Regions from separate parts of the Rhizobium sp. NFR12 genome, predicted to be linked through region 1. Evidence: riboswitches for the same ligand, from Rfam matches in the RefSeq annotation. Region 1 holds a riboswitch; the other holds the start of a gene.

Region 1 (7,765 bases):
ATGCTTTCCCAGTCCGCCTCCAGCTTGTTGGCGTCGAGATAGGCCTTGAAGACCCGCAGCAGTTCCGGCCGGTTGACGGCTTTTTCGTCATCCTCGTCGGTCAGATCGGACAGGAAAGGCGCGTGTCTGAATTTGCGGAACGGATGGCCGCCACCGATCTCATCGAGCAGCCTGAAGCGGCAGATCCCGCTGAGCGAAATGATGTAGCGGCCATCGCCGGTTTCGGCAAAGGACGTGATCCGGCCGGCGCAACCGATCGACGACAGCGCCGAGCGCCCGCCGCCGAGCGGCTCGTCCGGTTCCATCAATGATGGCTGCACGATGCCGATCAACCTGTCGCCCGCAAGCGCTGCATCGAACAGGGACAGATAACGCGGCTCGAAGATATTGAGAGGAAGCTGGCCTCCCGGCAGGAGCAAAGCCCCAGTCAGCGGAAAGACCGGGATCGTTTCCGGAAGATCCTCCCGCTTCAGATAGCGCGCGTTTCCCACATGCATTGGTCCGATACCTCCCAGACCACATTCACCGGACAAAAATGTCTGTCCGAATCTGGCCGTTGTCCAAACCTGGCCGTTCAGCCAAACCTATAAAACTAATGTGGGGCATCGTCGCCGGAACGCAAGGCTGCGATCCGGCTTAGCGATCAATCGGCAACACAATCAGGAGAACAGGATCGACGAAAGGCGGCGGCGCCCGGAAATCGTAGCCGGATCTTTCGGGCCCCAGACCTCGAAGAATTGCAGCAGCTGGCGGCGCGCGCCATCGTCGTCGAACGTGCGGTCCTTGCGCATGATGGTCAGCAGGTGATCGGCCGCCTTTTCGCGTTCGCCCTGGACGTTGAGGATCTTGGCGAGGCTCACGCGGGCCTCGTGATCGTCGGGGTTGGCGGCAAGCTGCTGCTCGAGTGCGACAGGGTCACCCAGCTTGCGGGCTTCCTCGATCTGCTCCAGCTTCTTGGCGACCGCCTGTATTGCGGGATCGGCAGCCATCTCTTCGGGCAGGGAGGCGAGCATCTCGCCGGCGCGGGCCGTTTCGCCCATGCCGATCAGGCACTGCATCATGCCGGCCGCAGCCTTGGGGTTTTCCGGGTCGGCCTGCAGAACGGCGCCGTAGAGCTGTGCGGCACCCTGGATATCGTCCTGTCCGAGCAGGGTTTCCGCATCGCCGAGCACCGCCTCGATCTCGGCCGCCTGGTCCATGCCCTCTGGACCTGCGACCTTTTCGATGAACTCGCGGATCTGGCTTTCCGGAATGGCACCCATGAACCCGTCGACCGGACGGCCATCGGCAAAGGCGATCACGGCCGGGATCGACTGGATCCCGAGCTGTCCCGCGATCGAGGGATGGTCGTCAATGTTCATCTTGACGAGCCTGACGCGACCCTGGGCTTCGTTGACGACCTTTTCGATGACGGGCGTCAGCTGCTTGCACGGACCGCACCAGGGCGCCCAGAAATCGACGAGAACCGGCTGGCTGCGCGATGCCTCGATCACGTCCTTGCCGAAGCCTGCGGTCGTCGTGTCCGAGATATAGCTACCGGCAGCAGCAGGGACAGAGGAAGCCGCGGGCGCTGGGGCCGCAGCAGGCGTCGAACCGAAGTTCACCGTCGCGTTCTGGCCACCGTAGTTACCGGCGCCGTAGGAGCCACCATAAGGATTGTTCGTGCCGCTCATGAAAGTGTTCTCCCGGAAAAAGTCCAATCGGCACACGGCCGATGCGCATTATGTCTTACTCTGAATTGCAAAGATCGTATGTCAGCCCGTCACTTTCAAGACAAGCGGCGTATGGCCCGTCGCCTCCAGAAAGCGGATAAGATCGTCGCGACCGATCGACGTCGTCGCATCGTTTGAGAGTGGATGGCCATTGATCACCTCTTCGCGCATGAGGTCTTCGTCGAGCACGAACGTGACGTTGTTATCCGTGTCGTTCAGCGCGCCGAACACGGTGACGGAGCCCGGCACGACGCCGAGAAATTCCAGCATCTTTTCAGGATTGCCGAACGAGACGCGACTGGACGCACCGATCACCTTGTGGACGGTCTTTAGATCGACGCTGGCGTTTTCTTCGACCGTGATGACGAAGAACTGGTCCTTCTTGTCTTTGACGAACAGGTTCTTGGTATGCCCGCCCGGGATCTCGTCACGCAGGCTGGCTGATTCCGATACCGTAAACACCGGTGCATGCGCTTTCGTCTTGTGGGCAATATCGAGGCTATCGAGAAAGGCGAACAGGTCTTCTGCAGTTTTTGGCATGATCGATCTTGGCTGCTCTTGAGGTGTTGGCCCCGGCCGGCGGGGTAAGGATGGCGGACTATAGACAGATTGTTCGGACCGGCCAAGATGCACGCTTTGGCGCAAACCCTTGTTTCGCAGGGGCTTTCGAAGCTCCTGAAAAATTCTTCATCGAGATCGTCATTTCCCTGTTGCATTTGAAAAAAGTCTGGGCCATATACCGCCCGTCGCCGGCAACGAGCGGCACCGACGATCCAGACTACCACCGGGTCGACGGTTTATGAGCGGGTGTAGCTCAGTGGTAGAGCACAACCTTGCCAAGGTTGGGGTCGAGGGTTCGAATCCCTTCGCCCGCTCCAAATTCTCCCTTCAGACGAAAAAACGAATAACGGTATTGGTACCCAGTAGGGTACCTCGTCTATTATCGTCATTCGCTGGCTGCCTGCATCCTCGCAGCCAGACTGAGGCCGCCTTTCGGCAGCCTCAGCCCTCATCGCCTCAGCTCTTCGAAAACACGTAGTCGGTTTCCTGGCGCAGGGTTTCGCCCGGGCGAAGCACTGCATTGGGGAAAGTCTCGTGGTTGATTGCATCGGGCCAGACCTGGGTTTCCAGGCAGAAGCCGGCGTAAGGCGCGTAGGGACGGCCTTCCATGCCGGGCACCGGCAAGGCGAGCTTGAAGCCCGCGTAGAACTGGATCCCCGGCTCCGTGGTGCGCACTTCGAGCTGCACGCCGGAATACAGGCTGCGGGCAAGCGCGACCGAGCGCTTGGCAGTCCTCTCCTCAGAGAGGCAGTAGTTATGATCGAACTTCACCTGTTCGCCATCGGCACCAGTCCGCTGGATCGGACCCATCTCGCTCAGGTCGAACGTGGTGCCGGCAAGCGGCATCAGGACGCCGGTCGGCACCATCCTTTCATCCACCGCCGTCAACTCAGCCGCGGCGATCATCATGTCGTGGCCGAAAATGTCGGGGCGACCGTCGAGATTGAAATAGGAGTGCTGGCAGACGTTGGCGGGCGTCGGCTGGTCGGTCACCGTGTCGTAGATCACCGAAAGCACCCCGTCTTCCATCAGCTGGTAGGTCGCGGTGACGGTGCAATTGCCGGGATATCCGGCGCGTCCGTCCGGATCGGTGATCTGCAGCACGACCCGGTCTGCCGCATGATCGACGATCGACCAGATGCGCCGGGCAATGCCGTCGGATCCGCCATGCAGATGGGTAATGCCGTCTTCGTTGAGCTCCACCTGATACTCGGTGCCGTCGATCGAGAAGCGGCCATCGCCGATGCGATTAGCACAGCGACCAGGCGTGGCACCGAAATAGGGCGAATAGGCCTCATAGTCTGCGAAATTGTCGAACCCCAGCACCAGCGGCGGCTCGTGGCCGGCAAGCCGCAGATCCTGGATGACCGAGCCCCAGGTGAGAACCTGGGCTGTCAGCCCGCCGCCTGAGAGCGTGATTCGGTGAACCGCCTCGCCGGCCTTCGTCGTCCCGAAAATCTCGAACTCATGATCCGTCATAACGCACCTCCCAAATGTTTGCGGCAACCTGCGTGATTTCGATCAAAGCCGCAACGACGCCAGGAGAAAAATCGGTCAGGCTCTCTCGATCACTCGGTGCCGATTTTTTCGAGGTCGTAGGGCGTCGTCTGGTAGATCTCGTTGATCCAGTTTCCGAACAGGAGATGCGCATGACCGCGCCAGCGGTTGAGCGGGGCCAGCGTATCGTCGTTGTGCGGAAAATAGTCGTGCGGCATCTTGATCGGGATGCCGGCCTTGACATCGCGGAAATACTCGTCGGCGAGCGAGGTGGAATCGTATTCGACGTGGTTGAACATGAACAGCCGTCGGCCGGCCCTCTCATGCACAAGGCAGAGGCCCATTTCGTCGGATTCCATCAGGATCTCGAGGTCACTGCCGGCCTTTTCGACGTCCTGCCGGCGCACTTCCGTCCAGCGCGACACCGGTACCTGGAAATCGTCGGAAAAACCGTTGAGATAGACCGACGCCGGCGACAGGTTGCGGTGGCGATAGACCCCGAATGCCTTTTCCTTCAGCCCGTGCTTTGGAACGCCGTGGAAATGATAGATGGCGGCCATCGCCCCCCAGCAGACATTCATGGTGGAATGCACGTTGGTAGTGGTCCAGTCGAAGATTTCCTTCATTTCCTGCCAATAGGTGACGTCCTCGTATGGCAGGGTTTCCACCGGCGCGCCGGTGATGATGAAACCATCGAACTTGCGGTGCTTCACCTCTTCCCACGTTTCGTAGAACGACAGGAGATGGTCTTCCGACGTGTTCTTGGCCTTGTGGCCGCCGATGCGAACCAGGGAGAATTCGACCTGCAGCGGCGAGGCGCCGACAAGGCGCGCCATCTGCACCTCGGTCTTGATCTTGTTGGGCATGAGATTGAGAAGCCCGATCTGCAGTGGCCGGATGTCCTGCCTGACCGCCATCGTTTCGGTCATCACGCGCACGCCCTCGGAAACGAGCGTGTTGAAGGCAGGCAGCGTATCGGGGATCTTGATCGGCATCTCTTCAACCCAAAAACAAAAAGCCGGCACGAAGAATCGCAGCCGGCCCGTGGGAAGTTTTTGAAACTCTTCTCGCGGCCCTTTAGCGACTTTTTTTACGTGGCTGCAAGCCGGCCGGCCAAATCACCACGGAATTTCGACTTTTCAAATAATCCCTGCCACGCCCGCCGTCAATGGCAGCAAAAATGACCGCTTTCGCACGAACAGTGCGACACGCGCCTTTCCCTTGCGAGCCGCTTTAGGATATGGGCATGGGCAATGGCCAACTCGACCTTCACGATCCTGCTCGGCGGTGACCTCACCGTAACAGACCGACTGCAAAAGGCAGTTGCCGCAAGCCGCTTCATCGCGGCAGACAGCGGCATGCGCCATGCAGAGGCGCTGGGTGTGATGCCGGAGCTCTGGGTGGGCGATTTCGATTCCTCCGACGCAGACCTGATCGAGCGCTATCCCGATGTCGAGCGCCGGACCTATCCGCCGGAAAAGAACGAGACGGACGGCGAGATCGCGACGGCCGAAGCGATCGAACGCGGCGCGACGCGGCTCATTCTGATCGGCGCGCTGGGCGGCGAACGGTCCGACCACGCGCTCCAGCATTTTCTGCATGCGATGAGCCTTGCCGAGCGCGGGCATGACGTTCTCCTGACATCCGGTGAGGAAGAGGCCGTGCCCTTTCTCACCGGCACGATGACGCTCGACCTGCCCAAGGGCACGTTGTTTTCCGTCATCGGTTTCACAGGCCTTGCAGGCCTCGACATTCTTGGCGCGCGCTATCCACTCAAGGATTACACGCTGCCCTTCGGTTCCTCCCGCACCGTGTCCAACGTTGCAGAAGGGCCCGTCCAATTCCATTTACGTGACGGGAGGGCGATGATCCTTGCCCGTCCAAACGATTTTTCCGGAGCATAGACGCCGCATGGCACCGCCAATTCTGAAACTCGACGATATCGTTCTAACCTTCGGCGGCACGCCGCTTCTCAACGGAGCTGCCCTGCAGGTGGAGCCCGGCGACCGCATCTCTCTCGTCGGCCGCAACGGCTCGGGCAAATCGACGCTGATGAAGATCGCCGCTGGCATGGTGGAAGCGCAGTCGGGTGAGGTTTTCCGGCACCCCAATGCGACGATCCGCTATCTCGAACAGGCGCCGGATTTTGCTGGTTACAAAACCGTGCAGGCCTATGCGGAAGCGGGGCTTGGACCTGGCGACGATCCCTACCGCGTCACCTATCTGCTGGAGCATCTCGGCCTGACAGGAGAGGAAGACCCGGTCAGGCTTTCCGGTGGCGAGGCGCGACGCGCAGCACTTGTCCGCGTCATGGCGCCGGAACCGGATATCCTGATGCTGGACGAGCCGACCAACCATCTGGATCTGCCGACCATCGAATGGCTGGAAGACGAGCTGCGCAAGACCCGCAGCGCGCTCGTCGTCATCAGCCATGACCGTCGCTTTCTCGAAAAGGTGTCCAACGCCACAGTCTGGCTGGACCGCGGCACGTCCCGCCGCCTGTCGCGCGGTTTCGGCCATTTCGAAGCCTGGCGGGATCAGGTTCTCGAGGAGGAAGAGATCGAGCAGCACAAGCTCGGCAAGGCGATCGAGCGCGAAGAACACTGGATGCGCTACGGCGTGACCGCAAGGCGAAAGCGCAACATGCGCCGCGTCGGCGAGCTGCAGTCCATGCGGGCCGACTACCGCGGCCACAAGGGACCGCAGGGCTCCGTTCAGGCCTCCGTCGCCGAAGGGCGCGAGTCCGGCAAGCTGGTGGTGGAAGCGGAAAACATCACCAAGACCTATGACAAGCCGATCGTTGCGCCATTCTCGACCCGCATTCATCGCGGCGACCGGATCGGCCTGGTTGGTCCGAATGGCGCTGGTAAGACGACGCTTCTCAAGATGCTGACGGGTCAGCTTGCTCCCGACAGCGGCTGGATCAAGCTCGGCACCAATCTCGAAATTGCCACGCTTGACCAGAAGCGCGAGGACCTCGACCCCGCAGATACGCTGTCTCACTATCTGACAGACGGCCGCGGCGAGACGCTGCTGGTCAACGGCGAACAGCGGCATGTGGCGGGCTACATGAAGGATTTCCTGTTCCAGCCGGAACAGATCCGCACGCCGATCAAGAACCTCTCCGGGGGCGAGCGCGCGCGACTGATGCTGGCCCGCATGCTGGCCAAACCCTCGAATCTTCTGATCCTCGACGAACCGACCAACGACCTCGACATCGAGACGCTGGACCTCTTGCAGGAAATCGTCGCGGGCTATGCCGGCACCGTCATTCTCGTCAGCCATGACCGCGACTTTCTCGATCGGACCGTGACTTCGACGATCGCCCCGACAGACCCGGATGCCCCTGATGGCCGCTGGATCGAATATGCGGGCGGCTATACCGACATGCTGCAGCAGCGCAAAGGCATGGCCGACGAAAAGCGCCGCGCCGATAAGGCGGAAAAGGCGAAAACGGACAGCACTGCTCCGGCTGCCACCAAGTCAAAGGGCAAGCTCTCCTTCAAGCAGAAGTTCGCGCTGGAAAACCTCCCCAAGGACATGGCCAAGGCGCAGGACGAGATCGCTACATCCGAACGGAAGATGGCCGATCCCAAACTCTTCGCCAAAGACCCGTCGGCGTTTTCAAAGCTTGCCGCAGAGACGGCAAAACTACGCGATCGTGTCGCCAAAATGGAAGAAGAATGGCTGGAGCTTGAGATGCTCCGAGAACAGATTGAAGGATAGTTAAAGAATTCCTATACTTAACAAATAAATATCCACCGTTTTATTTGTCGCGAGCCGGAACAAACATTCCCCGGTGACGTTCGGCATCCATCAAGTGGTCGAAATGCGTAGTGCGGTATGAATGCCGACATGCCGACCAGATGGAAACAAAACGGTTAGGAATGTCCAATGCTGACTAATGTGATGCGTCGTCGGCTGGCGAGTGATGCAATGGAACAGCGCGTTCTGATCGTTGAGGACGAATTCCTGATCGCGCTTGATGTTGCCGA
Region 2 (7,765 bases), on a different contig from region 1:
CGGAGGCGGCGCGACTTTCGCAGATTGCGGCAACGCTTGCGACCCTGCCGCTTGTGGGCCGCGATCTCGTCATCACCACGCCGAGCGCCATTCGCGAATCCGTCTGGAAAGCCGATGCAGCGCGCCGCATCCGCGAGACCACGAATACCCTGTTCGAGCAGAGACCCCTGCTGTCGGCCCGCGTTGTGCTCGCAGGCCACCAGGGCTTTTACGGTGGGTCGTTTCTGACGACCCTTGCCTGTCTCCTGCTGATTGCACCGATCGATACGCTGCTTGCGCTGCATATCGTCCTGTCGCTCACCTATTTCTCGACGCTCTGTCTTCGGCTTTCGGCGATGATCCGGCAAACGTTGGTGGCGCCTGAACGCGTGCCAGTCGCTCCACCGTTCGGGCTGCTGCCGCGTTACACTATTCTGGTCGCACTCTACCGCGAAGAGGACATGGCCGAGCAGTTGGTCGCAAGCCTCAAGCGGCTGGACTGGCCCGCATCTCTGCTCGACATCAAGTTCGTATGCGAAATCGACGACCGGCAGACGATCGAAGCCTTGAAGGCGCTTGAGCCTGGCCCCCAGTTCGAGATCGTCGAAGTGCCGGCCTATGGTCCGCGGACGAAGCCAAAGGCTCTCACCTATGCGCTGAAAGGTGCGCGCGGCGAATTCACGGCAATCTACGACGCCGAGGACAGGCCGCACCCGCTACAACTCCGCGAGGCGTACCGGCGGTTTCGCGCGGCACCATCCGAACTTGCCTGCCTGCAGGCACCACTGATCATCACCAACGCCCGGGAAAGCTGGTTGAGCGCGTTGTTTTCGCTCGAATATGCAGCGCTGTTTCGCGGCCTTTTGCCGATGCTCGGGAGAATGAACATGCCGCTTCCACTCGGCGGCACGTCCAACCATTTCCGCACCAGCGCGCTGATCGCAGCCGGCGGATGGGATCCGTACAACGTGACGGAAGACGCCGATCTTGGCATGCGGCTCTACCGGCTTGGCTTTACCGCCGACGTGATGCGGCACCAGACGCTGGAGGACGCGCCTTTATCGATCAAGGTCTGGACGTCGCAGAGAAGCCGCTGGTTCAAGGGCTGGCTGCAAACCTGGCTGGTGCTGATGCGCGACCCAGCGCGGCTGATCGGCGAAATCGGCATCAAGCCTTTCTGCGTGATCCAATTGCTGGTGGGCGGCATGCTTTTGTCATCGCTGCTGCATCCGCTTATCCTCGTCTTTCTCGGCGTCGGCTTCTCGGCAATGCTGCGGGCGCCGATCGACACGCTGCCGCTGGAGGTCGTCGGCCTGTTCGCGATCGACTTCACCAATATCCTCGGCAGCTATCTCATCTTCCTCGGCCTCGGCATCGGATCGATGACCGACCACGAGAAGCGCCTCGTCGGACGCCGCTGGGTTGCCGTGCCGCTCTACTGGATGATGACATCCTTCGCCGCCTGGAAGGCGCTACGGGAACTCAGGACAAAGCCCTTCCACTGGAGCAAGACACCCCACATGCCGCGCCGGAAGGAGAGCTGATCGGGATGGGGATTGGAGCGGGTGAAGGGAATCGAACCCTCGTATTCAGCTTGGGAAGCTGCTGCTCTACCATTGAGCTACACCCGCGTCGGGGGAAGGTTTCCAACAATGGGCCTTGTCTGTCAAGGTCGCCGGGGTGGAAGCGTCCGGGGATGTCCTAGCTGCGGAAATGCTTGGAGAGTTTGAGGCCCTGCGCCTGATAGTTCGAGCCGAGGCCGGAGCCGTAGAGGCCCTGGGGTTCTTCCAGCATGTGTTCGTAGACGAGGCGGCCGACGATCTGGCCGTCTTCGAGGATGAACGGGACCTCGTGGCTGCGCACCTCTAGGACTGCGCGGCTGCCGCGGCCGCCGGCGGCCTCGTGGCCGAAGCCGGGGTCGAAGAAGCCGGCGTAATGGACGCGGAATTCGCCGACCAGCGGGTCGAACGGTGTCATTTCGGCCGCGTAGAGCGGTGGCACATGGACGGCCTCGCGCGAGACGAGGATGTAGAATTCATCCGGATCCAGAATCAGTTCGTTGCGGCCGCGGCTGTGGATCGGCTCCCAGAAATCGAACAGATCATGCTGGGCCTTCTTGTCGACATCGACGACGGCCGTGTGGTGCTTGCCGCGGTAGCCGATCAGGCCATCGTTGTCGCCGGCAAGGTCGATCGATAGCGCTATGCCGCCGCCGGAAATGTTCGGCTGCGCGGCGGCGACCAGCGTTTCGGCTCCATGCAGCGCCAACAGCTCCGGCTCCTGCAGAAGGGCGTTGCCGACGCGGAAGCGGATCTGCGACAGGCGCGAGCCCTGGCGCACGACGATCGGAAATGTGCGCGGGGAAATTTCGAGATAGAGCGGACCGCGATAGCCTGTAGGGATCTTGTCGAACTCCTGGGCGCGATCGGTGATGACGCGGGTAAAGATATCGAGGCGGCCGGTGGAGCTTTTCGGATTGGCCGAAGCCGACATCTCGGCCGGCAGATCGAGGCTTTCCATCAGCGGCACGATATAGACGCAGCCCGTTTCGAGGACGGCGCTTTCGGAGAGATCGATGACGTGCAGGCTGAGGCGCTCGAGCTTGTCGGACACGAGGCTCATCGGCCCCGGCATGAACGAGGCGCGCACGCGAAACGCCTTCTGCCCCAAGCGCAGATCAAGGCTCGCCGGCTGGATCTGGTCCTGATCAGGCGCCCTCTCGGACTTCAGCCGTCCTTGTTCGAAGAGCGCCGCAATTGCGCGGTCCGCCAGAATTCCCGTTTCGCGAGCCATCATGTCTCTTTCAGATTTTGGGGGCGACAAAACCAAATGCGGACCATTGACGCAAGCGGAAGCGAGGCGTAAGGCAGCTTTATCCCGTGGTGATTTGGCCGGTCGGCTTGCAGCCACGTTAAACAAGTGGCTAAAAAGACCGGGTTGAAAACCGGTCTGCGATTGCGGCCGGTTTTTTTGTATCACGAAGGTGATGAACACATGAGCAAATCCCCGAACAAGAACTGGCGCCCGGCCACCACGCTCGTCCATGGCGGCACGCTGCGCTCGCAATACGGCGAGATGTCTGAAGCCATCTACCTGACGCAGGGCTTCGCCTACGACAGTTCAGAAGCCGCCGAGGCCCGTTTCAAGGGCGAGGCCGACGGCTATATCTATGCCCGCTACGGCAGTCCCACCAACGACATGTTCGAAAAGCGCATGTGTGCGCTGGAAGGTGCAGAAGAAGCCCGTGCCACCGCCTCCGGCATGGCCGCCATCACGGCAGCGCTCATGTGCCAGCTTCGCGCCGGCGACCATATCGTTGCCGCGCGGGCCCTTTTCGGTTCCTGCCGCTGGGTTGTCGAAACGCTCGCCCCGCGCTACGGCATCGAATGCACGCTGGTCGACGGTCGCGACCTTGCCAACTGGGAAGCGGCGATCAAGCCCAACACCAAGGTGTTTTTCCTGGAAAGCCCGACAAACCCGACGCTGGAAGTGATTGACATTGCCGGCGTTGCCAAGCTTGCCAATCAGGTCGGCGCCCGTCTGGTGGTCGACAACGTGTTCGCAACGCCGCTCTTCCAGCGGCCGCTGGAACTCGGCGCCCATGTGGTCGTCTATTCCGCCACCAAGCATATCGACGGCCAGGGCCGCAGCCTTGCCGGCGTCATCCTTTCGGACCGCGAATGGGTTCTGGAGCACCTGCAGGACTATTATCGCCATACCGGTCCGGCGATGTCACCGTTTACCGCATGGACACTGATCAAGGGCCTGGAAACGCTGCCGATCCGTGTTGCCCAGCAGACGTCGAATGCGGCAAAGATCGCCGATTTCCTGGCCGAGCAGTCCAAGGTCGCGAAAGTGATCTATCCCGGTCGCAAGGATCATCCGCAGGCCGATATCATCGCCAAGCAGATGACGGGCGGATCGACGCTGGTCTGTTTCGAGCTGAAGGGCGGCAAGGAAGCGGCCTTCAAGCTGCAGAATGCCATGGAGGTGGTCACCATCTCCAACAATCTCGGCGATACCCGCTCGATCATCACGCATCCGGCGACGACGACGCACAAGAACCTCAGCGACGAGGCTCGTACGGAACTGGGAATTTCTCCCGGCACCGTGCGCTTTTCGGCCGGCATCGAGGATGCGGACGACCTGCTGGAAGATTTCGCGCAGGCGCTGAAGCAGATCTGATCGGCTTTACGCCGAACGATGGGTAGACCCGGAACGCTCCGGGTTTACCATATCAGTTATCCCTATCATCAAGAACGCGACATTGCCTCAGATGCAAGCCGCGAGAATTCTTGACCTTTCTCCCCCACTGTACGATATCGGCACGATGAGCAATCTTGAGGTGCCAATGTACCGCGCCCGCACCAGAGACATAGACGTCGCCGTCGAGCCCTATTATCTCGAGGAGCAGTCGAGCCCCGAGGACAGTCGTTATGTCTGGGGATACCGGATCGTGATCGAGAACAAGTCCTCGATCAGCGTCACGCTCGTGCATCGCTACTGGAACATCACGGACGAAAACGGGATCGTCGACGAGGTCGACGGACCAGGCGTCGTTGGCGACCAGCCGCGACTGGAGCCCGGCGACAGCTACGAATATTCGTCCGGGTGCCCGCTCGACACGCCATCCGGCGTCATGTTCGGCACCTACGATATGAAGACGGACGAAGGCGAGACTTTCAAAGTCGACATTCCCGCCTTCTCGCTGGATTCACCAGGCGTCGTGCGCGTTCTGAACTGACCCGCAAGGCGGATCAGGCGCTTTCGAATTCTTCCGTCACGAACTTGTAGGTGGTCGAGCAGAACTCGCAGGTTACCGCGATTTCTCCATCTTCCACACTCGCGTGGATTTCTTCCGCAGAGAACCCGTCCAGAACGCCCTTGATCTTGTCGCGCGAGCAGCTGCAGCGGTCGAACACCGTCTGCGGATCATAGACCCGCACGCCGCGCTCGTGGAACAGCCGGAACAGCAGCCGTTCGATCGCCACCTGCGGATCGGTCAGCTCGTCCGTATCGATGGTGCCGACCAGCGTGCTCGCCTCTAACCAGGCATCGTCCTCGACTTCGACGGCATCGCGTTCGTCACCATCGCCGCCGTGCAGGTCGGGCTGGCGCATGCGCTCAGGCGCCTGCGGAAGGAACTGGGCGACAAGTCCGCCGGCGCGCCAGTTGTGGCGCGGGTTGCCGTCCTCGTCGCGGTCGATGAGTTCGGCGACGGCGAGGCGAACCCTGGTCGGGATCTGTTCGGACTGGCGGAAGTAGACGCCGGCCATTTCTTCAAGCGACGAGCCGTCCATCGGCACGATGCCCTGATAGGGCTGCATGCCGCGGCCCTGATCGATCGTCAGCGCAAGAAAGCCATGGCCGAGCAGTTCGGCAGGCGAGATCTTGCCGTTCTCGACGGCCTCGGCCAGCGCATCCTCGTCATAGCGGGCATAGGCGCGCAGTGCGTCCGGCGTGGAGAAATCGGCAACAAGCAGGTCGACCGGGCCGTCGCCCTTGGTCTGCATGGTGAACTTGCCTTCGAATTTCAGCGAAGTGCCCAGCAGTGCAGTGAGCACGACGGCTTCCGCCAGCAGCCGTGCGACAGGTGCCGGATAATCGTGCCGTCCGAGGATCGCGTTGAGGAGTGGCCCGAGCTGGACCGCACGGCCGCGCACATCGAGGCCATCCACCTGGAAGGGCACGACGCGGTCGTCGCCGGCAAAATCGAGTTCGTTCAGTTCAACAGTCGCTTCCGCCATGAGTTAACTCCTTCGCGCCGGCGCTCTCAGTTCCTCGAACGCTTTTACACAAGCGCCAGCCGCAGCGGAACCGCCGGCCGGGGATTTGAGAACGTTGACGATATCGTGTTGAAGCGCCGCACTCGTTCGGCGGCGCGCTTTGAAAGCCGTCAGATGGTGGCGGCTCTCATCGAATTCAAGTCGGAAGCGCTTTCGATCCTCAGACGATGCCGAAGCACCAGGCAAGGATCGACTTCTGCGCGTGAAGACGGTTTTCCGCCTCGTCGAACACCACCGACTGTGGTCCGTCGATGACCTCGTCGGTGACTTCCTCGCCGCGATGCGCCGGCAGGCAGTGCATGAAGAGCGCGTCCTTGTTTGCCTGATCCATCAGCGCCTTGTTGACCTGATAGGGCTGGAAGATGTTGTGGCCACGCGCCTTGTGCTCCTGGTTCATCGACACCCACGTATCGGTGACGACGACATCAGCGCCGGTGACCGCCCGTTCGGCGTCGTGGCAGAGCATGATCTCGCCGCCATTGTTGCGCGCCCAGTTCAGGAACTTGTCATGCGGCTCGGAGCCCATTGGCACGGCCATGTTCATTTTGTAGCCGAACCGCGCCGAGCCTTCGACGAGCGAGTGCAGCACGTTGTTGCCGTCACCCGTCCAGGCGATGGTCTTGCCTTTGACAGGACCGCGATGCTCCTCGAAGGTCATCAGGTCGGCCATGATCTGGCAGGGATGGGTATCGTCGGTCAGCGCGTTGATAACAGGCACGGTGGCGTGCTCGGCCATTTCCCGCATGCGGTTGTGATCGGTGGTGCGGATCATGATCGCATCGACATAGCGCGACAGGACACGTGCCGTATCGCCGATCGTCTCGGCGCGGCCGAGCTGCATTTCCGTGCCGGACAGGAAGAGCGTCTCGCCGCCGAGCTGGCGCATGCCGACATCGAAGGAGACGCGGGTGCGGGTGGACGGCTTTTCGAAAATCATCGCCAACATCTTGCCGGCGAGCGGCTGGTCGCCCTTGCCGGCCTTGAAGGCCTGCTTGCGGCTTTTCGCGTCGTCGAGAATGGTGCGAAGATCCTCCGGCGAAACCGCCGAAAGATCCAGGAAATGCTTTGGTGATGCCATGCTATCGTCCCCTATCGAGGGGAACCGTCACCGGCACCCCTCATCGCGCTCAGGCTGTTTTCTTGAGTTCTGCCTCGGTCAGCTTTTCCGCTGCCCGTTCGATCCGTGCGAGCCCCTCGCGGGCTTCCTCCGCCGTGATCGTCAACGGCGGCAGAAGGCGCACGACGTTATCGCCAGCAGGTACTGACAGCATTTTCTCATCGCGCATTGCAACGACCAGATCGCCAGCTGGCACCCTTGCCTTGATGCCGAGCATCAGGCCTTCGCCTCTGATATCTTCGATCACATCCGGGAAGCGATCCTTCAGGCTTGCCAGTCCCTGGCGGAACACGAGCGCGACATCGCGGACGTTTTCAAGGAAGCCATCGGCGAGCACGACGTCGAGCACTGCGTTGCCGCAGGCCATGCCAAGCGGATTGCCGCCATAGGTCGTGCCGTGGATGCCGGGCTTCATGCCGGAAGCAGCCTCTGCGGTCGCAAGGCAGGCGCCGAACGGGAAGCCGCCGCCGATGCCCTTGGCAACAGCCATGATATCAGGCGTGATGCCTGTCAGTTCGTGGGCGAAGAACCGGCCGGTGCGGCCAACCCCGCTCTGCACTTCGTCGAGGATCAGCAGCAGACCCCGGTCATCGCAGATGCGACGCAGCTCGCGCAGGAATTCCTTGTCCACGACGCGCACGCCGCCCTCGCCCTGGATCGGCTCGATCAGCAGCGCGCCGGTGTTTTCGTTGATCGCAGCGTTGAGGGCATCGAGATCCCCGAACGGCACCTGATCGAACCCTGGCGCCTTCGGGCCGAAGCCTTCCATGTATTTTTCCTGACCACCGGCGGCGATCGTCGCGATGGTCCGGCCGTGGAAGGCACCTTCGAAGGTGATGATGTGGAATTTCTCCGGATGGCCCTTGGAGAAATGGTAGCGACG

The links. Region 1 has a riboswitch for S-adenosylmethionine ahead of metA (homoserine O-acetyltransferase MetA). Riboswitches for the same ligand answer to the same signal wherever they lie in the genome.
Region 2: it holds a riboswitch for S-adenosylmethionine, as region 1 does, so the genes downstream of both, BLW69_RS16840 (O-succinylhomoserine sulfhydrylase) here and metA (homoserine O-acetyltransferase MetA) in region 1, are expected to answer to the same signal.

What each region holds. Positions count from the first base shown of each region.
Region 1 is NZ_FNWM01000001.1:108,428-116,192, reverse strand. Features, by position in the region: gene BLW69_RS00500 (LON peptidase substrate-binding domain-containing protein) at 1-497, opposite strand, end outside; gene trxA (thioredoxin) at 660-1,673, opposite strand; gene BLW69_RS00490 (prolyl-tRNA synthetase associated domain-containing protein) at 1,755-2,252, opposite strand; gene BLW69_RS00485 (hypothetical protein) at 2,303-2,515, shown strand; tRNA gene BLW69_RS00480 (tRNA-Gly) at 2,516-2,590, shown strand; gene BLW69_RS00475 (aldose epimerase family protein) at 2,730-3,752, opposite strand; gene metA (homoserine O-acetyltransferase MetA) at 3,842-4,765, opposite strand; SAM riboswitch at 4,828-4,905, opposite strand; gene BLW69_RS00465 (thiamine diphosphokinase) at 5,024-5,674, shown strand; gene BLW69_RS00460 (ABC-F family ATP-binding cassette domain-containing protein) at 5,682-7,496, shown strand; gene BLW69_RS00455 (response regulator) at 7,665-7,765, shown strand, end outside.
Region 2 is NZ_FNWM01000004.1:102,620-110,384, forward strand. Features, by position in the region: gene BLW69_RS16825 (glycosyltransferase family 2 protein) at 1-1,523, shown strand, start outside; tRNA gene BLW69_RS16830 (tRNA-Gly) at 1,537-1,610, opposite strand; gene BLW69_RS16835 (2'-deoxycytidine 5'-triphosphate deaminase) at 1,681-2,775, opposite strand; SAM riboswitch at 2,849-2,927, shown strand; gene BLW69_RS16840 (O-succinylhomoserine sulfhydrylase) at 2,974-4,164, shown strand; gene apaG (Co2+/Mg2+ efflux protein ApaG) at 4,331-4,723, shown strand; gene BLW69_RS16850 (Hsp33 family molecular chaperone) at 4,737-5,726, opposite strand; gene argF (ornithine carbamoyltransferase) at 5,926-6,843, opposite strand; gene BLW69_RS16860 (aspartate aminotransferase family protein) at 6,893-7,765, opposite strand, start outside.